4 regions of the Actinoplanes sp. NPDC049802 genome follow, and region 2 is predicted to be linked to each of the others. Evidence: riboswitches for the same ligand, from Rfam matches in the RefSeq annotation. Region 2 holds a riboswitch; each other region holds the start of a gene.
The links. A riboswitch is a leader RNA that binds a small molecule or an ion and turns the genes downstream of it on or off. The one in region 2 is predicted to bind cyclic di-AMP.
Positions count from the first base shown of each region.

Region 1: another riboswitch for cyclic di-AMP. It lies ahead of AB0I88_RS32830 (C40 family peptidase); the one in region 2 lies ahead of AB0I88_RS07590 (hypothetical protein).
Region 3: another riboswitch for cyclic di-AMP. It lies ahead of AB0I88_RS22330 (C40 family peptidase); the one in region 2 lies ahead of AB0I88_RS07590 (hypothetical protein).
Region 4: another riboswitch for cyclic di-AMP. It lies ahead of AB0I88_RS14620 (NlpC/P60 family protein); the one in region 2 lies ahead of AB0I88_RS07590 (hypothetical protein).

Region 1 covers NZ_JBFAMR010000070.1:10,317-17,980, forward strand. Annotated here, with positions in the region: gene AB0I88_RS32820 (metal-sensitive transcriptional regulator) at 1-153, shown strand, start outside; gene AB0I88_RS32825 (flagellar M-ring protein FliF C-terminal domain-containing protein) at 169-1,182, opposite strand; cyclic di-AMP (ydaO/yuaA leader) riboswitch at 1,773-1,961, shown strand; gene AB0I88_RS32830 (C40 family peptidase) at 1,968-2,540, shown strand; gene AB0I88_RS32835 (heavy metal translocating P-type ATPase) at 2,634-4,898, opposite strand; gene AB0I88_RS32840 (hypothetical protein) at 4,912-5,889, opposite strand; gene AB0I88_RS32845 (heavy metal-associated domain-containing protein) at 5,892-6,098, opposite strand; gene AB0I88_RS32850 (F510_1955 family glycosylhydrolase) at 6,593-7,582, shown strand; gene AB0I88_RS32855 (ABC transporter permease) at 7,646-7,664, opposite strand, start outside.
Region 2 covers NZ_JBFAMR010000007.1:139,871-147,534, reverse strand. Annotated here, with positions in the region: gene AB0I88_RS07605 (TetR/AcrR family transcriptional regulator) at 1-277, opposite strand, end outside; gene AB0I88_RS07600 (ABC transporter permease) at 465-1,364, shown strand; gene AB0I88_RS07595 (ABC transporter ATP-binding protein) at 1,357-2,127, shown strand; gene AB0I88_RS07590 (hypothetical protein) at 2,149-3,180, opposite strand; cyclic di-AMP (ydaO/yuaA leader) riboswitch at 3,179-3,316, opposite strand; cyclic di-AMP (ydaO/yuaA leader) riboswitch at 3,524-3,656, shown strand; gene AB0I88_RS07585 (hypothetical protein) at 3,661-4,677, shown strand; gene AB0I88_RS07580 (glycoside hydrolase family 65 protein) at 4,733-7,096, opposite strand; gene AB0I88_RS07575 (beta-phosphoglucomutase family hydrolase) at 7,131-7,664, opposite strand, start outside.
Region 3 covers NZ_JBFAMR010000031.1:89,455-97,118, reverse strand. Annotated here, with positions in the region: gene AB0I88_RS22345 (HAMP domain-containing sensor histidine kinase) at 1-916, opposite strand, end outside; gene AB0I88_RS22340 (response regulator transcription factor) at 916-1,614, opposite strand; gene AB0I88_RS22335 (F510_1955 family glycosylhydrolase) at 1,668-2,582, opposite strand; gene AB0I88_RS22330 (C40 family peptidase) at 2,761-3,324, opposite strand; cyclic di-AMP (ydaO/yuaA leader) riboswitch at 3,331-3,508, opposite strand; gene AB0I88_RS22325 (cellulose-binding domain-containing protein) at 3,938-4,444, opposite strand; gene AB0I88_RS22320 (endo-1,4-beta-xylanase) at 4,434-5,921, opposite strand; gene AB0I88_RS22315 (DUF4142 domain-containing protein) at 6,259-6,762, shown strand; gene AB0I88_RS22310 (GNAT family N-acetyltransferase) at 6,859-7,275, shown strand.
Region 4 covers NZ_JBFAMR010000017.1:22,952-30,615, forward strand. Annotated here, with positions in the region: gene AB0I88_RS14600 (penicillin-binding transpeptidase domain-containing protein) at 1-1,018, opposite strand, end outside; gene AB0I88_RS14605 (hypothetical protein) at 1,025-1,669, opposite strand; gene rsmH (16S rRNA (cytosine(1402)-N(4))-methyltransferase RsmH) at 1,666-2,745, opposite strand; gene mraZ (division/cell wall cluster transcriptional repressor MraZ) at 2,979-3,410, opposite strand; gene AB0I88_RS14620 (NlpC/P60 family protein) at 3,854-4,525, opposite strand; cyclic di-AMP (ydaO/yuaA leader) riboswitch at 4,673-4,807, opposite strand; gene AB0I88_RS14625 (MurT ligase domain-containing protein) at 5,249-6,469, shown strand; gene AB0I88_RS14630 (glutamine amidotransferase) at 6,459-7,172, shown strand; gene AB0I88_RS14635 (VTT domain-containing protein) at 7,223-7,664, shown strand, end outside.

The DNA of each region.
Region 1 (7,664 bases), on a different contig from region 2:
ATCTCGGCCGCCAAGAGCGCCTTGCACGCGGTAGCCGTCGGCCTGCTCGAGGACCACCTGAAGCACTGCGTGGTCCACGCCGCGGCGGAGGGCGACGTGGACGCGAAGATCAAGGAGGCGAGCGCGGCGATCGCCCGCCTCGTGAAGTCCTGAGTCGGCCGCCCGTTCCTACCGGCCGGGGCCGATCCATTCTCGCAGCTGCTGCGCGGCCTGCGCCGGGTCGACCGACCCGACCGCCCGTTGCTGTCGCCTGTCCTCGTCGAAGGCAGTAGCGATTGCCGCAGCCGGGACCGGAGTGCGCTGGACGTGCAGTTGGGCCCGGAGCAGCTCTCGCCGGTCGGCTGCCGCCGAGGCCGCCGCGGCCCGGCGCCGTTGCTTGCCGACGGCCAGCAGCGCGGCACAGGTCAACAGGATCAGAACCGCGGCGATGAGTGCCGTCCGTAGCGCGGCAGGGGATGCGGTGCCGGGCTGCGCGACGGCGTTGTCGGTGGGAGTGGCTGTAGCGGTGCGCATGGGCATGGCGGCGACCGTCACCCGGTCGCCGCGGCCGGCACCAACACCGGCGGCTACGGCGACGAGTTCACGGACCTGAGCCAGGTCGAGGTTCGCCGCGGCGGCTTCATCGACGAGGACGGCGACGCTCAGTCTGATGATGTCGCCGGGGGCTTCACGGCGGGTCTCGTGCAGTTCGTCGAGGGCGTTGACGCGCGACGCGCTGCTGCTGTCGTACCGGGTGCCGCCGTTGTCGCCGATGTAGGAGCGCTCGCTGATCCGTTCGGACAGGGCACCGGCGGACGGATCCTGCTGGTAGGTGGTGCGGGAGGTCACGACCTGGTCGAGGTCGAGTTCGACGTTGGTGGTGACCGTCGAACGGCCGGGGCCGAGCACGGTGTCCAGCATGTGCTGCAAAGCGCGGTCCAGACGGTCCTGGAAGGCCGCGGTGGTGGCATCGGCGCCGAGCGCCGCTCGGATGAAGCCGCTGCCGGCGGCCGGCGAAACGGTGTAGCCGCCCGCGATCGCCTGCTGCTGCGCCGACGGGGCTGCCGCGTGCGCGGGCGCGGCAGCGAGACTCAAGCCCCCGGCCAGGGCCAGCGCCACGAGCGCGGTGATCAGCCTCCCGGCACGCCCGCCGCTGGGCGAGGTGTCCGCGCCCAGGGCAGACAGGACGAAGATGTTGTTCACATCTTGCCTCCTCGCAGATTCTCGAACGCCGATGGCCGCCCTGATTAGTGCCGACTCCATCGTCGGACGATGCGGTTGATCGGGTCTGCCTCATCGCTCGACGGCACGGCCGGTTGAAAGGTCTGGTGGTTGCGGCTCGGTTGCATCGCTGCAGGGCCCGCCTTCCGGTGCGGTCGTCGCCGCAACGGACACCATCCGGGCGCCCACCCGGTGACCCCCAAATTCAGGGATAGCCGTCGGTTCGGGCGACGAGCGTCGGACGGTCGGCCACGATCAACCGACCGGCAGTCGCCTCGGGCGCGACAAACCGGGGAACAATGCCGGGGCCACCCACAGCTACCACGTACGAGATCGAGTGTTCCCTTTCACAGATCAAAACCACCCTGGGTCCATCATGTATGAGCAGCCCGTGTCGACAAACCTCGCACCGGTCTTCCAAATCGGACACGTCTCGGCACGCCAATCACTGAGTGTAATCATCTCCGGGAGCCGGGATCGGCGCCGACTGGGCTATCAAGGAGGGGCGGCGGGCACAGGCTCGCCGGTCGTGCCGACCTGGACCACGCCGAGCCCTGCCCCGGTCCGTCGGCACAACCCGCATGACGAGTCATGAGGCAATCGGGGGCAGGGACGGGGGAACCACGAGCGGTCCTCGACCGGCACGCCGCACTGCGGCGACCGGGACATGAGGACCTTGGGGTGAAGCCGCCAGCGTGCGGCCGGGCAACCTTCGCGCCCGAATCCGACAGCTAACCTCGCAGGCGTGCCGGAGGGATTCCTTCACCGTGCGCGTAAGCACCCTGAGCCGGCCCGCCCGTACCCTGGGAGTCGGCGCTATCGCCCTGTCCGTGGGTCTCGGTCTCCTGACCGGCGGGCTCGGCACACCGCAGTCCGCCTCCGCCGCGACGGTCGCCACCACACAGGTGTCCTCGCAGACCAGCGTGGCGTTCAGCCAGACCGGCATCACCGTCAAGGCGGCGGCGTCCCAGGCCGCCAAGTCCAAGGCGGCCGCGAACCGGGTCCTGACCGAAGCGGCGAAGCACAAGGGCAAGAAGTACAAGTTCGGTGCGTCCGGCCCCAAGCGGTTCGACTGCTCGGGCTACACGATGTACGTGTACAAGAAGGCGGCGGGCAAGAAGCTGCCGCACAAGGCCCACCTGCAGCAGCGGTACGGCAAGGCCGTCGCCAAGTCCCAGGCCCGCCCCGGTGACCTGATCGTCATCCGTAAGGGCACGAAGGGCACGCACGCCGGCATCTACGCCGGTGGCGGCAAGATGTGGGCCGCGCCGCGAACCGGCAAGACGGTCACCAAGCAGAAGATCTGGAGCAAGAACCACGTGGTCCGGCGCCTGGTCTGACCACGCGCATGCCCGCGTGCGTCTTGCTCGGGCATCGAACAGCGCCGCCGGCACCCGTCCTTGGCGGGGGTGCAGGCGGCGCTGTCGTACGTCCTACTTCGTGATGCTGGTGAAGCGGCGCAACCTAAGGCTGTTGGCGACGACGAACACCGAACTGAACGCCATCGCCGCTCCGGCGATCATCGGGTTGAGCAGGCCGGCCGCGGCCAGCGGCAGAGCCGCCACGTTGTAGGCGAAGGCCCAGAACAGGTTGCTCTTGATGATGCGCAGGGTGCGCCGCGACAGGCGGATCGCGTCAGCGGCGGCCATCAGGTCACCGCGAACCAGCGTCAGGTCGGACGCCTCGATCGCGGCGTCGGTGCCGGTGCCCATCGCCAGCCCCAGATCGGCCTGAGCCAGAGCGGCCGCGTCGTTGACGCCGTCACCGACCATCGCCACGACCTTGCCCTGCTCCTGCAGCCGCTTGACCACATCGACCTTGTCGGCAGGCAGCACCTCAGCGATCACCTCGTCGATGCCGACCTGCGCCGCCACCGCCCGGGCGACGGTCTCGTTGTCCCCGGTGAGCAGCACCGGCGACAGGCCCAGCGCCCGCAACTGGGCCACGGCGGCGCGGCTGGTCGGCTTGACCGTGTCGGCGACAGCGAGCACGCCGCGGGCCTGACCGTCCCAGCCCGCGACCACGGCGGTCTGCCCGGCGGTGTGGGCAGTAGCGACGGCTTGCTCGACGTCGGCGGGCACCGTCAGCCCGGCCTGGCGCAGCAGCGCCGGGCGGCCGACGTGCACGCTGTGGCTGTCGACGGTGCCGGTCACGCCGAGGCCCTCGGTGCTGGCGAACCCGGTCACCTGCGGCAGCGGCGCACTGTCGGCGGCTGCGGCGGCGATCGCCTGGGCGATCGGGTGCTCGGAGGCGGCCTCGACCGCCCCGGCCAGCCGCAGCAGCTGCTCGCGGTCGACGCCTGCGGCGGGGACCACGTCGACCAGGCTCATCCGGCCGGTGGTCACGGTGCCGGTCTTGTCGAGCACGACGGTGTCCACGGTCCGGGTCGACTCCAGGACCTCGGGGCCTTTGATCAGGATGCCGAGCTGCGCGCCGCGGCCGGTGCCGACCAGCAGCGCCGTCGGCGTCGCGAGGCCGAGCGCACACGGGCAGGCGATGATCAGCACGGCGACGGCGGCGGTGAACGCGGCCGTCCAGCCCGATCCGGTGCCCACCCACCAGCCGAGCGTGGCGACGGCTAGGGCGATCACGATCGGCACGAAAACGCCGGAGATCCGGTCGGCGAGCCGCTGGACGGCGGCCTTGCCGGTCTGGGCCTGTTCGACCAGCTTGGCCATCTGTGCGAGCTGGGTGTCGGCGCCGATCCGGGTGGCCCTCACGATCAGCCGGCCGCCGACGTTGACGGTCGCGCCGACGACCGGGTTACCGGGTGCGACCTCGGCCGGCACGGACTCGCCGGTCAGCATGCTGGCGTCGATCGCGGAGGTGCCGTCCTCGATGACGCCGTCGGTGGCGATCTTCTCGCCCGGCCGCACGATGAACCTGTCCCCGACCGCCAGGTCGGCGACCGGGATCCGTCGTTCGGTGCCGTCGCGCAGCACGGCGACGTCTTTGGCGCCGAGTTCCAGCAGGGCACGCATGGCGGCGCCGGCGCGGCGCTTGGAGCGGGCCTCGAAGTAGCGGCCGGCGAGGATGAAGGTGGTGACGCCGGCGGCGGCTTCCAGGTAGATGGCGCCGGCGCCGTCGGTGGTGCCGATGTCGAGGCTGAATGGGTGCGTCATCCCCGGTGTGCCTGCGGTGCCGAAGAACAGTGCCCACAGTGACCAGCCGAACGCTGCGATCGTGCCCATGGAGATGAGGGTGTCCATGGTCGCGGCGCCGTGGCGCAGGTTGGTCCAGGCCGCTTTGTGGAACGGTAGTCCGCCCCAGACGACGACCGGTGCTGCCAGGGTCAGCGACAGCCACTGCCAGTAGGTGAACTGCCAGGCCGGCACCATCGCCAGCAGCACCACCGGCACGCTGAGCACGATCGACGTGAACAGCCGGGTCCGCAGGCCACGCAGTTCGTCGACCGGCTGCGCCTGCTCGGCCGGGTCGTCGCCGGTCTGCTGTGGTGGCGGCGGAAGCTTCGCGGTATAGCCGGTCTTCTCGACGGTGGCGATCAGATCCTCGGCGCTCACCCCGTCGGGGTAGGCGACGCTGGCCTTCTCGGTGGCGTAGTTGACGGTCGCGACCACGCCGTCCATGCGGTTGAGTTTCTTCTCGATCCGCGCGGCGCAGGAGGCGCAGGTCATGCCGCCGATCGCCAGCTCGATCTGGTTCGGGGCCACGGGCAGCGGCCCGGCGACGGTTGCCATGACGCTCTCCTCCTCAGTTGTGGGTGTGGCCGTCGGCGTCGTGCCCGGACGGGCTCGGCGTCGCGGGCACCGCGGTCGTGGCCGGGGTGCTGCTCGGTGTGACGGTTGCGGTGCCGGCGACGGCGGTGAACTCGGCGGTACGGACCTTCCCGTCGTGCTGGAAGTCCAGGTAGAGCCGGTAGGCGCCGGTGGATGGCACTTCGGCGTGGAAGGCGACGTCGGGGCCGGGCGTGGTGCGGCCGTCGCCGGGTTCGCCGTCGGGATGCACGTGCAGGTACGCCAGATCGCCGTCGCGCAGTGCGACCAGGTGGCCGTACGCGCCGAGGTAGGGCTGCAAGTCGGTGACCGGCCGGCCGTCCTTGCTGACCGACAGGGTCAGCTTCGACGAGGCGCCGGGGGTGAGGTCTCCGGTGAGGGTGACCGTGTAGCCGTCGACCGTCGCGGTCCGGGCGGCCGCAGGAAGCGGCGCGGGCTGGTAGTCACCGGGAGCGGGCACGTCGGCGCCGAGGGTGAGCCCGTCGTGGCCGGTGGGCTGGAAGTCGGCGAAGACGCGGTATTGACCGGCCTCGGGCACCGCGAGCGGGATCGACCAGGTGCCGTCGGCGGCCAGTTCGGGATGTACGTGCTGGAAGCCGGACAGGTCACGGCGGACCACGATCAGGTGCAGGTCCTTGTCGTGGCTGGTCGTGTAGGCGGTGACCGGCCGGTCGTCCGGGCCGGTGATCTGAAATCGGAACGGCTTCGGTGTGCCCGTCGAGAGGCTGCCGCTGAGTGGGGTGAGCCGGTAGCCGTCCTGGCTGATCTGTAGCCCGACCGGCAGCACCGCTGCCGGTGGGGCGTTCTGCTCGGGTGCTGTGCTGGTATGGCCGCCGTCGTGGGCGGCCGGGGTGGCGGGTGCGGCTGCCGGGAAGAGGCTGCCGAGACCGAGGGCGGCCGTGAACACGGCCGCCAGCCCGACCCCGAAGCCGCCCAGCTTGATGGCGGTGTTCATGACTACCTCGCGAGTTCGTATCCGGCCTCGTCGACGGCCGCGGCCACCGCGGTCTCGTCGACAGGCTGGTCACTAGTGACGGTGACCGTGCCGGAGGCAAGGTCGACCTGGACGTCGGTGACACCGGGAATTGCGCCGACTTCGGCGCCGACGGAGTTGACGCAGTGCGAGCAGGTCATGCCGGTCACGATGTAGGTCTGGGTAGCCATCACGATCTCCTTGCCGTTGGTTGTGAGCAGCGGGAGGTCGCCGCCCACAACCAACCATACATATACCCCCTAGGGGTATCAAGCTCGAGGGTGGTGATGCGTTGCACGTGAGGCAGTGCGCCGGCCACAGCTGCCGACCACCCCGGGCCGTTCGGATGACCGGTGGGGAATCGTCGGGGCATCGACCGACGACGTCGGCGGAGGTTCGTGGGGGCGTGTCGGCCTATCACTGTCTGCCGTCATGTGCTCCGGGCGGTCGTCACCGCACCTACGATCGGTGGGGGTGATCAACCTTCGTGGTGTACGACGGTGAAGATTTACTGAAGCCGTGCCGGTCACGGCGACCGTGATTCGTCGCTTCAGCGAATCTTCATGACCCGCCGGCCGGTTCCTTCATGAGCCGCCGCCACGCTGGCCGGTACCGGGGTCGGTGAATCCTGGCTGAGCAATTGCGCGGGCACGCCGCCCGAGGCGACGACGATGAAGGAGACGCGATGAGCAAGCGGACCGGTGCCGGCCGGACCGGCACCCCGGCCGGCCGTGCCGCGTCGGCGCGGGGCGGACCGACCAAGGCACGCCCGGCCGGTGCTCGGCCGCGGGCTGCAGTGGGGAAACGCCCGCGCTCAAGCTGGCCGTTGGCAGCCGGCCTGGCGGTCGCGGCGGTGGTGTCGGCGGTGATCGTTTTCGTGATCCGCGGCCAGGACACCGGCGAGGGCATCCCGGGGACGGCCACGGCGGTGGAGTTCGGGCACGTGCACGGGCTGGCGGTCGACCACGGCAGCGGCGCCTTGTACGCCGCGACCCACGTCGGGTTGTTCCGCATCGACGGCGAGCGCACCGCGGTGCGGGTGTCCGAGGAAGGGCCGGACCTGATGGGGTTCACCGCGGTCGGGCCCGGTCATTTCCTCGCGTCCGGGCACCCCGACGAGCACGGTGACGGCCCCGCCAACCTCGGGTTGATCGAGTCGACCGACGGGGGAGTCACCTGGCAGACGATGTCGCTGTCCGGCGCGGCGGACTTCCATGGCCTGCAGGCGGCGCACGGGGCGGTGTACGGATACAACTCCACCGACGGGGCGTTCATGGTCAGCACCGACCGACGCGGCTGGGAACGCCGCTCCGCCACGGCGCTGGGCGCGTTCGCGGTCAGCCCGACCGATCCGCAGGTCGTTCTCGCGGTCGGTCAGTCGGGGTTGCAGCGCTCGACCGACGGCGGCCGCACGTGGACACCGATCGCCGGCGCACCGCCGGTCGGCAGGCTCGCATGGGAGCAGGGCGCCGAGGTGTGGGGCGCCGACCGCGACGGCACCGTCTGGCAGTCGGCCGATGGTGGCGCCACCTGGCAGAAGCGCGGTCGGCTGCCGGGCCAGCCGCACGCCCTGACCACTCACGAGTCGACCGTGTTCGCCGCGGTGACCGGCGACGAGATCGTGGCCAGCTCCGACGGCGGCACGACGTGGACTCGCCGCTACGCCCCGGCATAGTCGGCAACACTGAGCACGGACGGACGCGGCCACCCGGGCGAGGGCCGCGTCCGTCCGTGCCCGCTAACGGTGCGCCCGCGCC
Region 2 (7,664 bases):
GGAGGAGCTGGAGGTCTCCGGAGAAACTTCCGGTGTCGGGAAGTGGAACCTTCCGCTCCGCGACATCCGAGACTATCTCCATTACCATCTCGAGTTTGTTGCTCCATCGACGGTAGATCGCCGTCTTGCCGACTCCGGCACGGCGGGCCACCGCTTCGATGGAGAGACGGCCGTAACCGACCTCTGCCAGCTCACTCATGACGGCCTTACGGATCGCCACGGTGATGTCGCCTCGGAGCACCGCCGCTCCGGCTGGTGCGCGCTTGTTTGTCGCCACACGGTCACTATAACGCTACGACGTAACGGTTGCGTTCCGCCGATTGGTCAGCTACCGTCACAGCCACGTCGATACGAACCCGTTCCATCGGCTGCCGCGGGCGCCTGTCATGCTGCATGCTGTGACCTCGCACCAGGCATCGGATCCCGCTACGCCGTACGGGCCGACCAGATCGGAGCACCACCCCATGCCAGAGACGGCGGTCGCCGAGACCGACGCCGGCCTCTCCCTCAAGGAGCTGGCCCGGCGCAACGGACTGAGCGCGTCCGGTCGGCTTCCGAGCCTTCCGGAGTACACCCGGCAGCTATGGGCGTACCGGCACTTCATCCGGGCGCACTCCAGCGCGAAGATGACTTCCGCACTGGGCAATACCAAGCTCGGCGCGGTGTGGCAGGTTCTCACCCCGGTCATCAACGCGGCGGTCTACTACGTCATCTTCGGCGTGATCCTCCAGGCTCACGGCGACATGGACAACTTCATCGCGTACCTCTGCGTCGGGGTTTTCACCTTCCAGTTCACCCAGTCGGTGGTGCAGAGCGGGACGAACGCGATCACCAGCAACCTGGGCCTGATCCGCGCGCTGCACTTCCCCCGCGCGAGCCTGCCGCTCTCGGCCGCCCTGGTGGAGATCCGGAACTTCATGGTCGCCCTGGTCGTCCTGTCCGGCATCGTCCTGGTCACCCGTGAGCCGATCACCGCAGAGTGGCTGATCGTGCCGGTGGTGCTGGTGCTCCATTCGTTCTTCAACGTCGGCCTGGGCCTCTTCATGGCCCGCTACGGCTCCAAGGTGCGCGACGTCAAGCAGCTGATCCCGTTCATCATGCGGTTCTGGCTGTACGGCTCGGCCGTGCTCTACCCGGTCACCAGGTTCGAGAATGCCGGCCTGTCCGGCTGGCAGCTGCAGGTGGTCGAGGCCAATCCGCTGCTGGTCTACATCGAACTGATGCGCCACGCGCTCCTCGAGGGTGCCCCGCGGGCCAACACGCCCACCGTACTGTGGATCGAGGCCGTGGCCTGGAGCCTGGCCGTCGGCATCGGCGGTTTCGTCTATTTCTGGCGCGGAGAGAAGGGCTACGGCCGTGGCTGACAACGAGCGCATCCCCACCGTCATCGCCGACCAGGCCCACATCATCTACCGCGTCCACCAGGCGGGCGGGGGGAGTTCCAGCCCGCTGGCCAGCTTCAAGCGCCTGGCCACCCGGACCAAGAGCGCGAACATCCGTGAGGTGCACGCGGTCAAGGGCGTCAGCTTCGTCGCCTACAAGGGCGAGGCGATCGGCCTGATCGGCACCAACGGCTCGGGCAAGTCGACCCTGCTGCGCGCGGTGGCCGGCCTGCTCCCGGTCTCCCGGGGCGCGATCTACGCGGCCGGCCAGCCGTCCCTGCTGGGTGTGAACGCGGCCCTGATGAACGATCTGCCCGGTGACCGCAACGTCGAGCTGGGCTGCCTCGCGATGGGCATGTCGCCGGCCGAGGTGAAGGCGAAGAAGAACGGCATCATCGAGTTCTCCGGCATCAACGACAAGGGCGACTTCTCGTCGTTGCCGATGCGGACGTACTCCTCGGGCATGTCGGCCCGGCTGCGTTTCTCGATCGCGGCGGCCAAGCAGCACGACGTGCTCCTGATCGACGAGGCGCTGGCCACCGGTGACGCCAAGTTCCGCAAGCGCAGCGAGGCCCGGGTCCGGGAGCTGCGTGCGCAGGCCGGCACGGTGTTCCTGGTGAGCCACAGCGAGCAGTCGATCCGGGACACCTGCGAGCGCTGCATCTGGCTGGAGGCCGGCGAGATCCGCGCCGACGGGCCGACCAACGAGGTGATGAAGGAGTACGAGGCCTTCGCCCGCAGGTAGGCCCCGCACTCCCCCGGTGGTTCAGTTGACCGACAGATGCACGTGGTTGGTGTGGTCGCTGGACGGGTCGCCACCCGCCCCGCTGTACGACTTCCAGCCACTGCTCGGCAACCAGATCCGGCGATACCAGATCACGTACAACACGTCCAGGTCGTCCGCGTTGTTGATGAAGTAGTTCGCCAGGTTGTCGCCGTACGTCTTGTCGCCGCCGGTGGCGTCCCCGCCGAAGGTGCCCTTCGCCGAGGAGAAGTCACAGGCCCGGCCCTTGGGGTGCTCGCCGCTGTTCTGCGTACGCCAGCACTTGGTGTACCGGGTGAAGCCGTCCGCCCGGGCCTGCTTGTAGGCGTGCAGCAGGGTCGCGGTGACGCAGCCGCCGGTGCCGGTCGGGTCGTCCAGGTTGCAGCTCGATCCGCTGGGCCCGGGGTCCGCGTCGGCGCTGCTGCCGCCGTCAGAGGAGGACGACGCGGCCGCGCCCTGGTTCGCCGCCTTGAGCGCGGCCTCGGCCTGGGCCTTCTGCTTCGCCATCACGGTGACCTGCTTCTGCTGGTCCTTGATGGCGATGTCGAGGGCGTCCTTGGCCTTCTGCTGGTTCTCCCGGGTGGTCTTCAGGTTCTCGATCGCCCGGTTCTGGTCGGCCGCCACGATGGCCAGCGTCTCGGCCCGGCCCAGGAAGCCGTCGGCCGAGTCGGCCCCGAGCACGGCGGTCATCGGCCCGGCCCGGCCCGAGGTGTACGCCTGCGTGGCGATCAGGTCGAGCTTGTCCTGCTGCGGACCGAGCTCGGCGTCCAGCCGTTTGAGTTCAGCGGTCAGCTTGACCTGCTGTTCCTTGGAGGCCTTCAGCTTCTTCTTGGCCTCCACGAAACCGCTGGAGGCCTTCTCGAGTCGTTCGATGAGGGACTTGGAGCCGCCCTCACCGTCGTCCCCGGAGTCTCCGGGGGCGGCGAACGGCCGGGGGGCCGCGGTGGCCGGCGATGCGACGGCCAGTCCGCACGCGGTGACGAGCAGCGCCAGCAACGCCGCTAATCGCCGCGCAGTGTTCTGCTGCACAGGCATTTCCTTCCGTCGGCCGCCGGCCGGGTTAGCTGACGGGTTCGGGACGAAGGAAATCCCTACCGCTAGTAGCGGATTCACCCCGAGGAGAATATGGTTCCCCGGCTCGCCATTGACGGCGATTAGGCGGCGGCCCCCGCACGGGAACCGAACCGACCATACCCACTCGATCGACAGATCGACAGTTCTCGTACGCCCCGCAATTACGCCACCACGCCAGGTGATTGCAATTACGGAATGTGTTTGACCGGTAACGCTTTTAGCGGTTCCTGAGGTCTGATCCGGAGCGATATCTCGGGTAAACTTGCCGCCGGTCCTGCCAGGACGGCACCGCCCCCGAGTTGCCGGCAGGCCGCCGCCCAATCGTCGCGAGACGAGCCGGGGAACCAGGTCACTGGGGTGTATCCGCATTTGCGGTAGGGATCGCTTCCGTCCCGAACCCGTCAGCTAACTCGGTCGGCGGTGACACGGAAGGAACTGTTGATGGCAGTAAGTCCCCGCCGGTGGCTGATACTTGCCCTGGCGCCGCTGGTCAGCGCCCTGATGTTCATGGCGCCCGCGACTCCGGCCGCGGCCGAGCCAGGCGGCTCCTCGTCCTCCGCCCAGGAGGAGGAAGAGGACGCAACTCTCAACGACGTGATCGAGTCGACCAACCGGCGCTACGCCTCCGCCAAGTCCGCCGTGGCGCAGTCCACCAAGGCACAGGCCAAGCTGGCCACTCAGATCAAGGCGGCGGAGAAGCGGCGGGATCAGCTGATCCCCGAGGTGGACCAGATCGCCAAACAGCAGTACATGACCGGAAACCTGAGCGCGATGGGCTTCCTGCTCAGGTCGAGCGACTCCGGTGACTTCCTGAGCAAGGCGGTCTCCCTCGAGGAGATCAACAGGCTGCACGACGCCAAGCTGCGCGAGCTGAACGCGGCGATCGCCGAGATCTCCGACAGCAAGGCGAAACTGGACGCCGAGGTCAAGGCCCAGCAGCAGAACGCCGCCGTGATGAAGAAGCAGAAGGACGCCGCCGACAAGGCGTTCCGGCTGGTCGGCGGCAAGTCCGTGACCAAGGGCTTCGTGGTGGCCGACTCTCCGGAGGCCGCCCCCGCCCCACGGAACTCGTCCGGCGGTTTCTCCCCCGAGGGCTGCACCGAGGACGACCCGACCACCGGCGGCTGTGTGACCAAGCGCACGCTGCACATGTACAAGCAGACCAAGAAGGCCGGCTTCAACATGTTCGTCGGCTGCTACCGCTCCGGCGGGCCGTACGAACACCCCAAGGGCCGGGCATGTGACTGGTCGCTGCAGAAGAGCGGATTCTCGGTCTACGACACCGACAGGGAATTCAAGTACGGCAACGACCTGATGGCGTTCCTGGTCCGTAACGCCGACGAGCTCGGCATCTACTACGTGATCTGGAACAAGATGATCTGGTTCCCGGCCTCGGGCTGGAAGGAATACCACGGGGTCAGTGCCCACACCGACCACGTACACGTCTCGATGCTCTGACCGACGTCACGAAAACGGCCCCCAACCCGATCGGGTTGGGGGCCGTTTTCGCTGATCAGTGCACCGATCGGCGGACCGGGGCGCGACCGTGCGGCTGGGCCGGCGCCGGGCCGGGCGGCACCGCGGCCGGGATCGGCATGGTCACCGGCCGCACCTGGGTCACCTCGGTCTCCTTGCCGTGGTGGACCAGGGTGAGCCGCGCCTGACCGCCGCCGTTGCGCAGCGAGTAGGTGACCTCGTCGGAGGTCACGTTCACCCGCAGCCGCAGGCCCCGCCAGAGCAGCGAGAACTCCAGGTTGTTGATCCGGCTGGGCAGCCGCGGCGCGAAGCTCAGCTGGCCGTTGAAGTCACGCATGCCACCGAGGCCGGCGACCAGCGCGATCCAGGACCCGGCCAGCGACGCCACGTGCACGCCGTCCCGCGCGTTGCGGTGCAGGTCGTGCAGGTCCATCAGGGCGGCCTCGCCCAGGTAGTCGTGGGCCAGTTCGAGGTGCCCGGTCTCGGCCGCCATGACGGCCTGGATGCAGGCCGACAGCGACGAGTCCCGCACCGTACGCGCGTCGTAGTAGGCGAAGTTGCGCGCCTTCTCCTCCGGTGTGAACGCGTCGCCCCGGATGTACATCGCCATCACCAGGTCGGCCTGCTTGACCACCTGCTTGCGGTACAGGTCGAAGTACGGGTAGTTGAGCAGCAGCGGGTAGCCCTCCGGCGGGGTGCCCTCGAAGTCCCACTCCTGCAGCCGCGTGAAGCCCTCGCACTGCTGGTGGACGCCCAGCTCCTTGTCGTACGGAACGTGCACGGCCGCCGCCGCGTCCCGCCAGGAGGCCGCCTCCTCGTCGTCCACCCCGAAACGCCGGGCCAGGTCCGGGTGCCGCTTGCAGGCGTCGACGGCGGCCATCAGGTTCTGCTGCGCCATCAGGTTGGTGTAGATGTTGTCGTTCACCACGGCGGTGTACTCGTCCGGCCCGGTGACGCCGTCGATGTGGAACCGCCCGTGCCGGTCGTGGTGCCCCAGCGACCGCCACAGCCGCGCGGTCTCCACCAGCAGCTCCAGGCCGACCTCACGCTCGAAGTCGAAGTCACCGGTGGCCTGCACGTACCGGCGGACCGCGTCGGCGATGTCGGCGGCGATGTGGAAGCCCGCGGTGCCGGCCGGCCAGTAGCCCGAGCACTCCTGGCCGCGGATCGTACGCCACGGGAAGGCCGCGCCCGAAAGGCCCAGGGTCTGCGCCCGCTCCCGGGCCAGGTCCAGCGTCGAGTGCCGCCAGCGCAGCACGTCGGCCGCGGCGGACGGCTGGGTGTACGTCAGCGCCGGCAACACGAACGTCTCGGAGTCCCAGAAGGTGTGGCCGTCGTAGCCGGGTCCGGTCAGGCCCTTGGAGCCGATCGGCCGCTGCTCCGCCCGGGCACCGGCCTGCAACGTGTGGAAGAGGCCGAACCGGACCGCCTGCTGCACCTCCGGGTCGCCCTCGACCTTGACGTCCGAGTGGTCCCAGAACGCGTCCAGATAGTCCTGCTGCTGCTGCACCAGGCCCTCCCAGCCGTCCAGCCGGGCACTGGCCAGAGCGGCGCCCACCTGGTCGCGCAGAGCGGGCAGCGAGCGCATGCTGGACCACCCGTAGGCGGCCAGTTTGACCACCCGCAGCTTCTGCCCCGGCTCCAGGCGGCAGGCGACCGTGGTGCGCAGCCAGTCCGGGTGCCCCTCGGTGGTGATGGCGTGCCGGCCCGGCGTCTCCACCAGGTGCTCCATGGCCGCGGCCATCCGCAGGTCACTGGCTTTGGTGCGGTGGATCAGGATGCCGCCGGTGGGCTGCTCCATCATCTCCTCGGCCTGCAACGGCCGGTCCAGCACCGCGGCGACCCGCGGGTCCTTGCTCATCGGCGGCAACTGCTCGTTCGCCACCAGCTCGGACTGCAGGATCAGCCGGGCCGAGTGCTCCAGGGGCTCGACCTCGTAGAGGAACGCCACCACGGCACGCTGGGTGAAGGACACCAGCCGGACGGTCCGCACCCGGATGCCCTGTCCCGACGGGGACACCCACTCGACGACCCGCTCCAGGAGACCGGCCCGCAGGTCGAGGCAACGTTCGTGGGAGCGCAGCTCGCCGTACCTGACGTCGAACGGCTCGTCGTTGACGAGCAGGCGCATCAGCTTGGCGTTGGTGACGTTGACCATGGTCTGGCCGGACTCGGGGAAGCCGTAGCCCCCCTCGGCGTGCGGCAGCGGCCGCAGCTCGTAGAACGAGTTCAGGTAGCTGCCCGGCAGGCCGTGCGGCTCGCCCTCGTCCAGGTTTCCGCGTATCCCGATGTGGCCGTTCGAGAGAGCGAACACCGACTCGGACTGGGCCAGCAGGTCCAGATCGAGGCGGGTCTCCCGGATGTGCCAAGGGTCGACGGGATAGGCCCGTTCACGGATCACGGTCGTGCCTCTCGTAACTGATGAAGCGAGGTCTTTATTGAGGGAGGAGCTCGGACAGGTCGGTGACCACCACGTCGGCGCCGTGTTCCCGCAGCGCCTCCGCCTGGCCCACCCGGTCCACGCCGATCACGATGCCGAACCGCCCGGCCCGGCCGGCGGCGACGCCCGCCTGGGCGTCCTCGAACACGGCGCACTCCGCCGGGTCGAGGCCGAGAAGCTTGGCGCCGTGCAGGAAGGTATCCGGCGCGGGTTTGCCGGGCAGACCCAGCTCACGTGCCACGACGCCGTCCACCCGGGCCTCCAGGAGGTCGGCGATCCCGGCCGCCTCCAGGACGTCCTTGCAGTTGGCGCTCGCCGACACGACCGCACGGCGTAGACCGGCGGCCTTGGCGGCCTTCAGATACTCCACCGATCCGGGGTAGACCTGGACGGCGCCTTCCTTGATCTTCTGTAGCACGAGCACGTTCTTGCGATTGCCGATGCCGTTGACGGTCTCCCGATCGGGGGTGTCGTCCGGCTCCCCCTCGGGCAGCGTGATGCCCCGGGAGGCCAGGAACGTACGGACACC
Region 3 (7,664 bases), on a different contig from region 2:
GTTCCGCGGCGACGCCGTCGCCGGTGTCGGTGACGGTGATCCGCGCGCTGTCGCCGTCGCTGCCGGTGGTGACGGTGACGTGGCCGCCGGGCGGAGTGTGCCGAAGAGAGTTGTCGAGCAGATTGCCCAGGACCTGGGCCATCCGTGCCGGGTCGGCGTCGACGGCGGTGCGGTCCGGCCGTGCCACGTGCTCGAGGGATACACCTTTGGCCGCGTAGCGGGGCTGGACCGCGGTGATCGCGGTGGCGGCCAGGTCGGTGGCGGTGACGCGTACCGGGTGCAGGTCGAGTTGGTGTTCCTCGGCACGTGAGACGGCGGCGATGTCCTCGACGAGCCGCTGCATGCGCTCGGTCTGGGTGGCCAGCACGATCCAGGTGTCCTCGTCGGCGACGGTGACGCCGTCCTGGGCGGCCTGCACGTAGGCCTGCATGGTGGCCAGGGGGGTGCGCAGTTCGTGACCGACGTCGGCGAGCAGCCGGCGGCGGGTGGTCTCGATGTCGGCGAGGCGGGCGGCCATGGCGTTGAACGACGCGGCGACGCTGTCGAAGTCGGCGCCCATGCCGGGGGCGGTGATCCGGACGTCGTAGTGGCCTTCCGCGATGTCGGCGGCTGCGGCGGCGAGCTCGCGGACCGGGCGCGCCACCCGGCGGGCCAGCAGCGCGCTCGCCGCGAGCGCCGTCGCCAGCACGGCGGCGAGCCCGAGAGCCAGGGCGATCCTGTTGGCTGACGTGTAGGCCTGCTCGACGTGGTGGGTGACCTCGGCGCCGGCGGCGGGGGAGATCTGCCGCAGATGCTCGTGGAAGATCGCCGGGCCGGCGAGCACGGTGACCGCGCCGAGGGTGGCGGCGCCGGCGAGCACGACCAGGGCCTGAGCGGCGAACAGCCGCCCGGTCAGCCCGATGTGCGGGCGGGCCATCAGCCGTCGCCCATCCGGTAGCCGACGCCGCGGACGGTGCGGACGAACCGTGGGCCGGCGGCGTGATCGCCGAGTTTGCGGCGCAGGTGGCCGATGTGCACGTCGACCAGGTGTTCGTCGCCCACCCAGTCGTCACCCCAGACGGCGTCGATGAGCTGCCGGCGGCTGAACGCCAGCCGCGGCCGGGCCGACAACGCGGCCAGCAGGTCGAACTCGGTACGGGTCAGTGGCACCGGCCGCTCGTCGAGCAGGACTTCGCGGGCGGTGACGTCGATACTCAACGGCCCGAACCGGCGCGGCGGATCCTCGACCACCGCCGCGGTGGAGGTGGTGGCGCGGGGCCGGCGCAACATGACCTGTACGCGGGCGACGAGTTCGCGGGGGCTGAACGGTTTGGTCAGGTAGTCGTCGGCGCCCACCCCGAGGCCGACGAGCTTGTCGACCTCGTCGGCGCGGGCGGTCAGCATGATGACGTAGCAGTCGGTGAAGGTCCGCAGTTGCCGGCACACCTCGAGGCCGTCGAAGCCGGGCAGCCCGATGTCGAGAACCACCACGTCGGGAGGCTGCTCGCGGGCGGCGGCCACGGCCGACGGCCCGTCGTACACGCATCGCACCTGGTGGCCGTCGCGTTGCAGGTAGCTGGCGACGACCTTGGCCAGGCTCTGCTCGTCGTCGACGACCAGGATCTGTGTGCTCACGATCCACCATCCTGCCCCGGCGGCCGGGACCGCGGGCGGCAGCCGGCGCCGGTTCAGCGCGGCGAGTAGTGCGGGACCCAGGTGACGCCGCTGTCACGGCTGGCGAAGATGGTGTCGCCGGTGACCGCCACGTACAGGGCGCCCGCTCCGGCGGTGACCGCATGCGGTTCGCCGGGCACGGTGCCGCGCTGCTGCCAGGTCGTGCCACCGTCGGCCGACTGCCGGACGGCGCCGTCCGGGCCGATGCCCCACAGTCCGGCGGTGGTCCAGGACATCGCGGCGAAGCCGCCGCCACCGGGAACGGGCTGCCAGGTGCGCCCGCCGTCGGTGGAGCGTTGCAGGCCCGCACGGGTGACGGCGAGCACCGTGTCCGCGTCGGTGGGGCTGACCGCGAACGCGCCCATCGCGCCCGCCGACCGGCGGTCCCAGGTCTCCCGGCCGGTGCTGACCATGAACACGCCGTCGGTGGAGTTGTAGCCGTAGACGGCGCCGTGCGCGGCTTGCAGCCCGTGGAAGTCGGCGGCGCCGGCCAGCGAGGTGTTGCGCCACGTCACGCCGCCGTCGGTGGATTCGATCAGGCCGAGGTTCGCCGGGCCGTCGCCGTGTGCGCCGGGATGCCCGGAGGCGAGGAACCGTCCCGGCCCGTCGGTGGTGAACCCCATCAGATCCGGCGTCTCGGCCGACACCCGCACGGCCGTGTTCCGGTCCTGGACGCGGTACAGGCCGACGTGGGTGGCGACGAACAGGGCGCCGGTGTCGTCGACGGCCATGCCGTGCACGTGGCCGAACCCGTCGGCCGTCGGGTGGCTGTCGGGGGCGGAACTGCGTACCGCGTACGCGACCAGGGCCGCTGCCAGCGCCGCGACGACCAGGCCGGCGACGATCGGCCATCGTGCGGCGGCACGCGGTGACGGCGGGCGTGTGGCCTGCCGCGTCGCGGGGCGGGCGGTTGCTGCGTTCTGGCGCATGTGTGGCGGTCCGCTTCTCGATGCCGGCGAAGAACTGACCTGTCCACCGTCGGCGGTCGCCGTCAACGAACGCCCCGGCAAACCATGAAGATTCTCTGAAGATCCGGCGGCCGGCCGTCGCGGACAGCGCCGCCCGCACCCGGCCACGTCGGCGAGTGCGGGCGGCGCCACACCGAGGTCAGACCAGGCGCCGGACCACGTAGTTCCTGCTCCAGATCTTCTGCTTGGAGACGGACTTGCCGGTGCGCGGCGCCGACCACATCTTGCCGCCACCGGCGTAGATGCCGGCGTGGACGCCGCGCGTGCCCTTGCGGATGATGATCAGGTCACCCGGGCGCTTGTTCGACTTGGCCACGGACTTGCCGTACCGCTGCTGCGAGTGTGCCTTGTGCGGCAGCTTCTTGCCGGCCGCCTTCTTGTAGACGTACAGCGTGAAGCCGGAACAGTCGAACCGCTTGGGCCCGGCCGCGCCGAACTTGTACATCTTGCCCTTGTGCCGGGCCGCCTCGGTCACGACCCGGGCGCCGGCCGCCGCCTGTGCCTTGGCGGTGACGGTGGCCGTGCTCACGGTGGTGCCGGCCTGTGGCTTTGCCCAGGTGACGGCGATGGTGGACGTCCGCGGTGCGGCGGAGGCCGACTGCGGTGTGCCCAGCCCTCCGGTGAGAAGGCCGAGACCCACGGACAGGGCTACGGTGCCGGTTCCCAGGGTACGGGCGGGCCGGTCGGAGGTGCTTACGCGCACGGTGAAGGAATCCCTCCGGCACGCCTGCGGGGTTAGCTGTCGGATTCGGGCGCGAAGGATTGCCCGGCCGCACGTCGGCGGCTTCACCCCAAGGCCCTCGTGGTCCGGCCGCCGCGTGCGGCGTGCCGGTCGAGGACCGATATGTGGTTCCCCCGTCCCTGCCCCCGGTTGCCTCATGACTCGTCATGCGGGCGCGTGCCGCCGGACCGGGGCAGGGCTCGGCGTGGTCCGGATCGGCACGACCGGCGGGCTGGTGCCCGCCGCTCCTCCTTGATAGCCCAGCTCGCGACGGTTCCCGACCGCCGCATTCGTCACGCACGGTCGCGACGGCACTGGGTGATGTCCGGTTTGGAAGCTCGGTGCGAGGTTTGTCGACACGGTGCGAACGTGGTTGGTGACCCTCTGGTGGTGTTGATCTGTGAAAGGGAACACGACGAAAGCTGGACGGTCGCTCTGCGTGGCCCCGGCAGTGATCCCCCGGTCCGCGTGCCCGTGCGACCGCCGGTTCGCCGAAAGTGACCGACCGTCCAGCCCGCCCTGCCCGCTACGACGACCCGGCCCGAACCAGCGCCGCTGTCCCGCCCTCGAGGACGGGACAGCGGCGCGGGGTGACTCAGAGGATCGTGCAGGCGCTCCCGTTGACGGTGAAGGCGGCCGGAACCGGGTTGCCGCCGGTCCAGCTGCCGAGGAACCCGAAGGTGGTCGAGCCGCCGGCCGGGACGCCGCCGTTCCAGGACGCGTTCGTGACGGTCACCACGGTGTCCGACTGGGTGTGCGCGCCGCCCCACAGCTGGGTGATCCGTTGACCGCCGGTGTACTGCCAGTGGAGGCTCCAGCCGCTGTACGCGGCCGTACCCGTGTTGCTGATCTTGATCTCGCCCTGGAACCCGCCGGGCCAGCTGCCGGTGACCCGGTAGGTGACGGCACACGACGCCGTGCCGGCAGACGGGCCGGCGCTGGCCGAAGCCGAAGCCGAAACCGAAGCCGACGGCGAGGCCGAGCCCGACGACGTGCTGGGCGACGGCGAGGTCCCGATCTTGCTGGGGTCGGCCACACCCCAGTACGCCGATTTGGCCTGCAACCTGGTGTCGAACAGCAGCGGCGCGTCCTTACGGGTCACCGGGAAGGTGTCCAGCCAGGTGTTTGTCGTCGGCCAGGCCCCACAGCGTCACCGAGGTGATCTCGCCCGGGTACTGGCGGAACAGCGCGAACATGTCCCGGTAGACGTACGCCTGCTTGAGCAGCCGGTCCGCGGGCGGGGTCGTGAAGTTCTCGCTGTTGCCGGTGTAGATGCTGACGTCCATCTCGGTGATCTGCTGGTCCACGCCGAGCGGCACGAACTTGTCCAGTATCGCCTTGGTCTCCGCGACGCTCGGCCAGTTCACGTTGACGTGCATCTGGTGCCCGACGCAGTCGATCGGCACACCCTCCGCCTTCAGCGTGCTGACCAGGTTGAACAGGTGGTCCCGCTTGGCCGTGACGTTGGTGTTGTAGTCGTTGATGCAGAGCACCGCGTGCGGGGCCGCCTCGCGCGCCACCCGGAAGGCGGTGCGGATGTAGTCGAGACCGGTCACGGTGTACCAGCCGCTGCGCCGGTTGCCGTCCGCCTGACCCTCGTCGATCACCTCGTTGACCACGTCCCAGACCCCGATGTCGGTGCCGTAGTGGGCGGCCACGTTGCGGATGTGGTTCTCCAGGCGGGCGAGCAGCAGTTCCTTGTCCTCGGCGGTGGCGGTCATCGGCTGGCCGTCGGCGCCGGTGAACACCCACGCCGGTGTCTGGTTGTGCCAGACCAGCGTGTGCCCGCGAACGGCGAGCCGGTTGGCCTTCGCGAACGTCATCAGCGGGTCCGCCTGGGCGTACGTGAAATTGTTCTCGGACGGCTCGGTGGCGTCCCACTTGAGCGCGTTGCCCGGGGTGACGGTGTCGAAGTGCTTGGTGAGCAGTTGCCCATGTCCGGTCACGGTCTCGGCGCCGGTGATCGCCGCGCCCACCGGGAACTCGGTGACCACGTCCTTCACCGACGGGATGCCGGTCTGGACCGGTAGCGCCGGCACATGACCGGCGGTCACGTCGTCGATGTGGAAGGACCCGGTCGTCGACGCCGTCTCCACATAGACGCGCAGGAGGTCGACGTCGGTCGCCAGTGTGTACCGGCCGGTCAGGTTGACCCACGATCCGCTGGTCACCGCGGTGTTGCCGACGATCTGGTCGTAGGCGGCGACGCCACCGGTGTGGCGTTCCACGCTCAGCCGGGCGTTGTCCGAGCCTTCGGCCATCCGCACCCACACCGAGATGGTGTAGGCGGTGCCCTTCTCGAAGGTGTCCAGCACGTCCAGCGACGGCCCCTGCCAGGCCGCGGTCCGCCCCGAGACGAGCAGGCTGCCGGTGCCGGCGTGCGCCACGGCGGTGCTGTGCGCGACCGTCTCGGCCGACCGGCCGGCCCACCCCTGGGCGGTGCCATCCTCGAAGTCGCTGGTCAGGACGGTGATGAGGGTGGGGTCCTCGGCCGCGTGCGCGGCCACGGTGGCGGTGACGGCGGCTGCCGGAATCGCCACCAGGAGGGCGGCCAGGGCCAGCCGTGGGAGAGCACGCATTCGCGGCTCCTTCGGGGCGTCGTGACGGGGATAGAGCGACATCGTTGCATGGGAGCGCTCCCAATACAACGGCGTCAATTCTCTCATCGGTACGCCGTGCGCCGCCCCCGCCGAACCACCCCGTCCCGCCGTGCCACGCGGCCTCGCTGCGCCGTCCCGGCCGCGACGCGGCCGCCGGGCTGACGCGCGCCGTCACCGGCTGCCCGCTCGGTCGGCGGACCTCTGACCAAGCCGGGGTCGTATCGGGCGCTCACGGTGCCCGCGGGCGGTTGAGCACCTCGGGGCCAGCACCCGGTGAGTACCGAAAATGACGATTTGCCGTAGTTAGGCTGCTGACATGCTGTTGCGACGTATCGCGGCCGCCATCGGCGCCGCCGCTCTCGTAGGGCTGCCGGCGACCGCGGCCCAAGCCGAACCATCCGAGCAGGACACCGCGTTCCTGCGGGCCGCCCACCAGATCCACAACGCCGAGGTCGAACAGGGCCGGATCGCCTGGGTCAAGACCGGCGACGCCGAGGTCAAGAAGCTGGCGGCCACCCTGATGCGGGACCACATCCACCTGAACGCGGCCCTCGCCGAAGCGGCCCGCAAACTGAAGGTCAGGCTGCCCGACACGGCCACCGCCGAACAGACCGCCCTGGCCGGGCGCTACGCGGCCGCGGGGAAGGGGGCCATCGACGACCTCTTCATCGACACGCAGCTGACCGTGAGCCGGGAGACCGGCCGGCTCGTCGCGACCCAGCTGGCCGAGGGTAGCGATCCACTGGTCAGGAGCGTGGCGGAGAAGGCCGCCGCGGTCCTCGCCGAACATCAGCGACTGCTGCGTGCGGCGGCCGCCTGAGCAGCACCCTTGTCAGACTAGAATCCTAGGAAGCCCTGGCGGTGGTGCGAAGGATCGCATCGCCACCAGGGCTTCACCGATAGGAGAGGGGTCGCGGTGATCCGGCAATTCGAGTGGCGTGACTACGACACCGTGACCCGCGTATGGCAGGCCGCCGGCCGGGAGGTCGTCCCGCGTGCCGAACTGGAGGCCAAACTGGGCCGTGACCCCGAACTGTTCCTCGTCGCCGAGACCGGCCGCCGGATCGCCGGAGTGGTGATGGGTGCCTACGACGGCCGTCGTGGCTGGATTCTGCGCCTCGCCGTTCACCCCGACCACCGCCGTCAGGGCATCGCCACCCGCCTCGTCGAGGAGCTGGAGGCCCGGTTCGTTCGCCTCGGCTGCCCGCGGGTCAACCTGCTCGTGCTGCCGGACAACGAGGCCGGGCTGCGGTTCTGGCGGCAACTCGGCTACCTGCCCTGCCCCGACGTGCTGTGCACCAAGCCGATGCGGGGCGCCGTCACCGAGGACTGAGCCCGTTCCGCGTCGAAGCCGCCGCGGCGCCCGAGGCGGTCGACGCCGGCCCGGTCGTGGCCCGACCTGAACAAGACCATCCGGCCCGAACGCGCCCGGGTGCGCCGCACCGACTGACCAGGCCCGAACAGACCCGCGTCCGCTGTCAGCACCAAGGCGAACGTGGGTGCGTTTTCGCTGAGTGACCTGCGTGATGGGGGTCGATGTCGGCCTGTTGCGGTCGCCGATGACCGGTGCCCTGCCCTGCGGCTTGCCGGGTTCTCGGGGGCTCCGTGCCCGCGTGCGGTGCCCCGATACCCGACGGCGGCCCCGGTTCACCACGAGCGGGACTCCCGCGCCCCGCCCGGTGCGCGCGGGGCGCCGCTCCCAGTGAACCGAGGCGACGAGCC
Region 4 (7,664 bases), on a different contig from region 2:
GCAGGTCACGCCGCTCGTCGGAGTGCGTGTAGATGCCCGGCAGACGCAGCGACTCGATCTCGTCCGCCACCGCCACCGGCACGCCACGGGCCAGGTAACGGAACTTCAGCCACTTGCCCAGCACCTGCTTGCGCTGCATGTCCGCGATCAGCTCGGACTGCCGGACACCCAGCAGCGGGGCCAGCTTGGCGGCCGTCCCGGGCACGTCCTTGCGCAGATCCTCGTTCTCGGGGTCGACGTAGACGTACCGCGCCTCCACGCTGTGTGCCAGCACGTGGCCGTCACGGTCCAGGATGCTGCCGCGAGGAGCCGGGAGCGCCACCGTGCTGAGCCGGTTCTCCCGCAGCTTGAGCAGGCTTTCCGCCTCCTGCGGCGAGGTCGCCACCTGGAGCACCACGAGGCGTACCCCGATGGTGACGAACAACGACAGCGCCAGCACGGTGCCGAGCCGCAGCCGGCGGGTGCTGTTGGCGAGCTTCGGCGGCTCCGCCGGGACCGGCCTCGGCGCGCTGGTCGTGGTCCGTCGCGGTCCGGCTCCCGCATTTCCGGTACGGGTGGACTCGCGGCCACGGCGTTCCGGCTGCCGGTCGCGCTGTCTGGCGGCGGCCGGCTCACGGGACTTGTCCGCCGCGCGCTCACGGGGTTTGTCGGCGGCCCGCTCACGGGGTTTGTCCGCCGAGCGCTCGCGCGGTTTGTCCGCCGAGCGCTCCCGTGGGGCGGGCGGCTGCTCGGCGGGGCGCCCACGACCGCGGGTCCGCTGGCCGCTCTCGCCCCCGTCGAGCACCTGCAACGCGGGCCGGAACGGATCGGCGGTCCGCTCCCCGGTACGCGGCAGGCGCCCCCGCTCGGCCACGGTCCGCCCGCGCGGGGTGTACGCCCGCGCCTCGCCGATGCTGGAGAAGCCACGCCGGCCCTCGCGGGGGTCGTCGGTCTGCTCCTCGCCCGGCAGGTCACGTGACGAACCGCGCCGGGGCTGCTTGCCCCGGCGCGGCGCCTCGTCCTCGTCTCGCGTCGCCATGCCGGCCTACCGCCCGGTGCCCGCGGACGGTGTACCCGGCTGGAGCCCCTCCAGAGCGGTCGGGCCAGGACCACCCTTCGCCGGCTTCGGCGGGTAGACGATCTCCCCGTTCGGCAGCCTGATCAGCCCGGGCGGCTCGGCCGGCACCAGGCCGAGCCGGCGGGCCGCCGCGGCCAGGTTGCCCGGACCGGACTTCTCGACCAGCTGCCGGTTCAGCTCCTGCTGCTGTTTGTCGAGCGCGACCTTCTCCTTGCGGAGTGTCTCGAGGCGGAAGGACCGCTCGACGGTCTTCGTGTTGATCAGGAGGATGCCGACCACACCGGCCAGCACCACGGCGATCATGGCCGCCGCGAAGGTGGCCCGCGGCGCGCGGATCGGCAGCGGCGGCGCGACCCACAGCTTGGCGCGGCCCGCGACCGGCGGCGCGTCGCCGGTCACCTCGATGTTCAGCGCGGTGGCCCCGTCGACCGGCGCGGCCGCCTCGGCCGCCTCCCGGCCCCGGATCCCTGACCGGCGCGTGTCGGAACGACCGGACCGGCGTGCCCCCCGCACACCGCTGCTTCCGGTCTCGGCATCGCGGCTCACCCCGGCGTTCCCGCGCGGCCGCTCCGAACGGCCCCCCGGCCGCGGCGCGTCGGATCGCTCGCTCATGCTCGTCCCTCCCCCTCTTCGTTCGCCCCCGGGCGTAACCGCCCTCGTCCCCCGCGAGTTGTAGACATCCGGGGCCGTTCGCGGACCGCCCCGACCGCCTGGTTGTGCTTCCGGCTCTGCTCCTGCTCGTCGATCCGTTCCACCGCGCGCAGCTTCACCGAGGCCGCCCTCGGATTCGCCGCCACCTCCGCCTCGCTGGGCGGCTCGGACCCGCGGGTCAGCAGCCGCAGACTGGGACCGGTACCAGGCAGCTCGACCGGAAGGTCGACCGGCCCGGTGCTGCGCGACCTCGCGGTGAGCTCGCGCTTGACGATCCTGTCCTCCAACGATTGGTAACTCATCACCACAAGGCGCCCCTGAGGCGCCAGCGCGTCCAGGGAAGCGGGAACCGCTCGCTCGAGCACTTCCAGCTCGCCGTTCACCTCAATGCGTAATGCCTGAAACGTCCTTTTTGCCGGATTTCCACCCGTTCGCCGCGCGGCGGCCGGGATGGCGTCCTTCACCAGCTCGGCCAGGCGGGCGGTCGAGGTGATCCGCCCCTTCGCCCGCTCCCGCACGATCGACGAGACGATCCGTGGCGCGAACTTCTCCTCGCCGTACTGCCGGAGAACACGCACCAGATCACCCGGCGGGTACTCGTTGACGATCTCCTCGGCGGTCACCCCGCGGGACTGGTCCATCCGCATGTCCAACGGGGCGTCCTGCGCATACGCGAAACCGCGGTCCGCCTCGTCCAGCTGCAACGAGGACACCCCGAGATCGAACAGCCCACTGTGGATCGCCGGAATCGACAGCTCCGCGAGGACCCGCGGCAACTCGTCGTAGACGGCGTGGACCAGCCGGGCGCGGTCACCGAACCGGATCAGGCGATGCCGGGAATGCGCGAGCGCCTCGGTGTCCCGGTCCAGTCCGACGAGGACCACATCGGGAAACCGCTCGAGAACCGCTTCGGCATGCCCGCCCAGACCCAGCGTGAAGTCGACGTGGACGGCGCCCGGCAGGCGAAGGGCCGGAGCGAGCAGCTCCAGGCAGCGCTCCAGCAGCACCGGCACATGCGTGCCCCGCGGCTCCCCCATGTCGACCCCCCGGATCAATCCCCGCACACGCGAGGAAACACTGTTGCTGTCCGGCCCGGCCGCCCTCCGTACCGCCAGATCCCCATCCGCTCTGTCCCCGCGCCGGCGAACCGGCTGGAAACACACGCCTGGCGCCGGGGAAGAGGCGCCAGGAGCGGGAGCGGCTGGAGATCTCGCAGTACGGCGGGAATGGCGTCCCAGGCCGCACCGGCGGCCCACCGAGTGCCACACCCCTACAGTCCGCCGGGCAGCACCCCCTCCTCGATGCCGGCGAACTCTTCCTCGCTCGCCGAGAGGTAGTCGTCCCAGGACTGCTTGTCCCAGATCTCGACCCGGGTGCTCGCGCCGATCACCACAAGGTCGCGACCAAGACTGGCATACTCCCGCAAATGGGCAGGAATCGTGACTCTGCCTTGCCTGTCGGGCACCTCATCGTGCGCGCTGGCGAAGAACACCCGGCTGTACGCCCGGGCTGCCTTGTTCGTCACCGGCGCCTCACGGAGCTGGCCGGCGATGCGCTGGAACTCCGGCATCGGGAACACGTAAAGACAGCGCTCCTGCCCCTTCGTGATCACGACACCTCCCGCCAGCTCATCACGGAACTTCGCCGGGAGGATCAGCCGGCCCTTCTCGTCCAGGCGCGGAGTGTGTGTGCCGAGGAACATCGGCCCCCACCCCTTTGCCGTGGCGCCCCGCTCCTTCGCGGAAGAGTGGGCCGCCTGTCAACTCGGGCCGGCAGGTCCGGCTGTGTCCCTCCGCCCCTGCCACTGCGCCCCACTCTACTCCACTTCCCTCCACCTGCAACCCGAAAGCGATCGCTTGCGAGGCGTCTTCGCGGACGAATTCCCTGTTCACAGGCGGTGGAGCGGAGTGGAGGGCCGGAGCATGATCAACCCCGTCCGGTTTCCGACATCGAGCCCTCCGAGGGCGAAAACCCGCCCCGGAGACGGCTTCGGCGGCCGCCCGTGGAGGAACGTGGGGGAACACGGAGACGCCTGTGGGGTGTGACCCGAACCGGGCCACACCCCACAGGCGTGTGCTGTCGCTATGCCTTACTTACTACGGCCGCTGCGCGAAGGAACCAACCACGACCGCTGCGCGAAGGCCGTCAGGCGACGAGACGCCGTACGACGTAATTGCTGTTCCAGATCTTGTGCTTGCCGACCCGGGCACCACTGTGCGGCGAGTCGTAGATGTAGCCGTTTCCGGCGTAGATCCCGGCGTGGTAGCCGTACGACCCGTTGCGGAAGACGATCAGGTCACCGATCCTCTTGTTGCCCTTCGAGACGGACTTGCCGTACTTCTGCTGCGAGTTCGCCTTGTGCGGCAGGCTCTTGCCGGCCGCCTTCTTGTAGACGTACTTGGTGAACCCGGAGCAGTCGAAGCGCTTGGGGCCCGCGGCGCCGAACAGGTAGAGCGCACCCTTGTGCTTCTTGGCCTCCGCCAGCACCTTGGCGCCGCTGGCACGGACCTGCACCTTGACCTTGGTGGTGGCCTGCTGGTTGTAGCCGGTCCCGGTGAACAGGGTCCGAACCCACACCGTCTTCGTCGGCTTGGCGGTCAGCGTGACCGAGCCGCTCTTGACGGTGTCGGTGTCCCAGGTACGCCAGGCGCCGTTGCTCCAGCCTTGGAGACGGACCGTGCCCTTGGCGACCTGGCCGGTGGAGGGGTCGATCACCTTGGCGGTGATCTTGAGGGTGGAGCCCCACGCCAGGCTGCGAGTGCTTGTCTTCGTGGCGATCTGGGGCGTGACTTTCGCGGCTGCCGCACTCGCGGTCACCGGGTTGACGGTGGCTGTCGCGGCCGCTGCCGGCGACGCGGCGACCAGCTGGCCGGCGCAGAGGCAGAGACCCAGGGACAGTGCGACGGTACCGGTGCCGACAGACGTGCGACGGCGCCGGCGCGAACTGAGTTCGTGCACGGTAGAGATATCCCTCCGGCACGCCTGCGAGGTTAGCTGTCGGGTTCGGGCGGGAAGGCATGCCCGGCCGCGGGTGGGCGGCTTCACCCCAAGGTCCCCCCGGATGCGCCGCCCGTGGAAGCCGGGCGCCGCGGGGAGAGACCGCGAATGGGTCCCCCGTCCCTGCCCCCGATTGCCTTGTCGTGGTCTGGCTGACTGCGGTGTCGCACCGTCCGGCCCGGGGCAGGGCTCGGCGTGAACCGATCCGGTGCGGCCGGCGGGCGGTGTGCCGCCGGCGAATCTTTGCTACCTGAAATCAGCCATGATCGTCAGCGCCGGATCGATCACTCTCCGTGATTGGCACATTGGCAGGTGTCCAGTTTGTTACCTGACCGAGACAAATGCCGTCGCTCAAAGTGATCGCGCAATCACAATCAGTAGATCGTTACGGGTGAATCAGAACACAGAAAAAGTCCGTCCCCCTGCCGTGAGCACGCCCGAATCGTCCGGACCCGACGAAACACGTGCCAGTCCGTGATCTTGACCGTCTGGCAACTCGACGTAACGTTCCCTTCCGGTACCCTCGCTGGCGTGACGGACGGAATGCCTCTCATCGCCAAGGTCGCGACCTCCGTGTCGAAGACCGCGGCCGCGCTCTCCAGGGCCGCCGGTCGCGGCGACGGCTCGGTGATCGGTGGCTGGATCGGCCTCAAGATCGACCCTGATCTCCTCGCCCACCTCGCGGCGGGCCGCGCCGTCGCCCTGGTCTCCGGCACCAACGGCAAGACCACCACCACCCGGCTCACCGCGGCCGCGGTCGGTGTGCTCGGCCGGGTCGCCACCAACTCGTTCGGCGCCAACATGCCGACCGGCCACACCTCGGCACTGGCCAAGGAGGGGCACACCCCGTTCGCCGTGCTGGAGGTGGACGAGCACTACCTGGCCCAGGTCATCGACCAGACCCGGCCCAAGGTGGTGGCCCTGCTCAACCTCTCCCGCGACCAGCTCGACCGGGCGAAGGAGGTGGCGATGATGGCGCAGCTGTGGAAGACCGCGCTGGCCGGCCACCCCGAGATCCGGGTGGTCGCCAACGCCGACGACCCGATGGTGGTGTGGGCCGCGGCCGGCAGCCGGCAGACCACCTGGTTCAGCGCCGGCCAGCGCTGGCACGACGACTCGTTCGTCTGCCCGGAGAGCGGCCACCCGATCGAGCGGTCCGGCGGCGACTGGTGGTGCACCGGCTGCCCGCTGCGGCGGCCACGCCCGCACTGGGTGGTCGAGGACGAGGGAGTGATCGACCCCCGCGGTGACTGGCACCTGGTGAAACTCCAGCTTCCCGGCCGGGTGAACATCGGTAACGCGGCCACCGCGCTGGCGGTGGCCGGCGAGTTCGGGGTCCGCCCGATCGAGGCTCTCCCCCGGCTCTCCCGGGTGGCGTCCATCGCCGGGCGGTACGCCCAGGTCGACCGTGACGGTCGCAACATCCGCTTGTTGCTCGCGAAGAACCCGGCAAGCTGGTTGGAGGCCTTCGACATGGCCGACCAGGCCCCGACACTGCTCTCCATCAACGCCCGCGACCCCGACGGACTGGACACGTCGTGGCTCTACGACGTGGACTTCGCACCGTTGCGCGACCGGCCGGTCCTGATCACCGGCGACCGGGCGTTCGACCTGGCCGTCCGGCTCCAGGTGAACCAAGTGCCCTTCCGGCACGTAAACAGTTTCGACGAGGCGCTGCGGTCCGTTCCGCCCGGCCGCCTCGAGGTGATCGCCAACTACACGGCGTTCCAGGACATCCGAGCGGAGTTGGACCGTGTCAACTGAGGCCTTGCGGATCGTGTGGATCTACCCGGATCTGCTGTCGACGTACGGTGACCGGGGCAACATGCTGATCCTGGCCCGCCGGGCCGCCGACCGCGGCATCCCGGTGGAGACCTACGAGGTCCGCTCCGACCAGCGGATGCCGAACAGCGCAGACATCTACCTCATCGGTGGCGGCGAGGACGGTCCGCAGGCCCTGGCGGCGCAGCGGCTGCTCGCCGACGGCGGCCTGCACCAGGCGGTCACCCGGGGCGCCGCGGTCCTCGCCATCTGCGCGGGTTACCAACTCTTCGGTCACTCGTTCTTTGCCAAGGGGGCCAAGTGCGCCGGGCTGGGACTGCTCGACATCAGCTCCGACCGGGGCGAGACCCGCGCGGTCGGCGAGTTGCGCGGTGACATCGACCCGCGGCTCGGCCTGCCCCCGCTGACCGGCTTCGAGAACCACGGAGGACGGACCCATCTGGGCACGCACGCCGCTCCCCTCGCCCGGGTGACCGGCGGCATCGGCAACGACGGCCAGACCGAGGGGGCCTGGGCAGGCAAGATCCTGGGCACCTACTCGCACGGCCCGGCACTGGCCCGCAACCCAGCCCTCGCCGATCTGCTCCTGAAATGGGCCACCGGCGCGGATAGGCTTGCGCCCCTGGACGACACCTGGAGCGAACGCCTACGGAACGAACGGCTCGCCGCCGCGAGCCCGGTATAGACCGGCACCACCGAGTCCTGCAACGACGACACCTGGGGCGGTAGGCCTGCATGACCGACAACCTGATCGCCCCGCGGGGCGCTGCACTCCCCGCGGACCCTCAGGCCGTTGACCACGCTGTCGTTCCCGCCGCCACCACGATGGGGTGGAAGCGCCGTCTGATCCGGTTCGCCCTGCTCGGCGCCGGGGTCGGCGCCCTCGCCGGCCTCGCCGCCGTGCTGCCGCTGCGGGAGATCGCCGACACACTGTCCGCCATGGGCCCCAGCGCCGTGTTCGCGGTGGCGGTCCTCGGCGGCATGCTCCTGTCGGTGCTCGTTCCCCGTACCCTGATCACGATGTCGTGCGGCGCCCTGCTCGGCGCCGTGACCGGCGCGGCGGCCGCCCTGGCCGCCGCGGTGATCGCCGCGGTCGCCACCTACTACGCGGGCCGCTGGGCCGGCCGTGGCGCCCTTCAGGCCCGCGCCGGAAGCCGCCTGGCCCGCCTCGACGGCT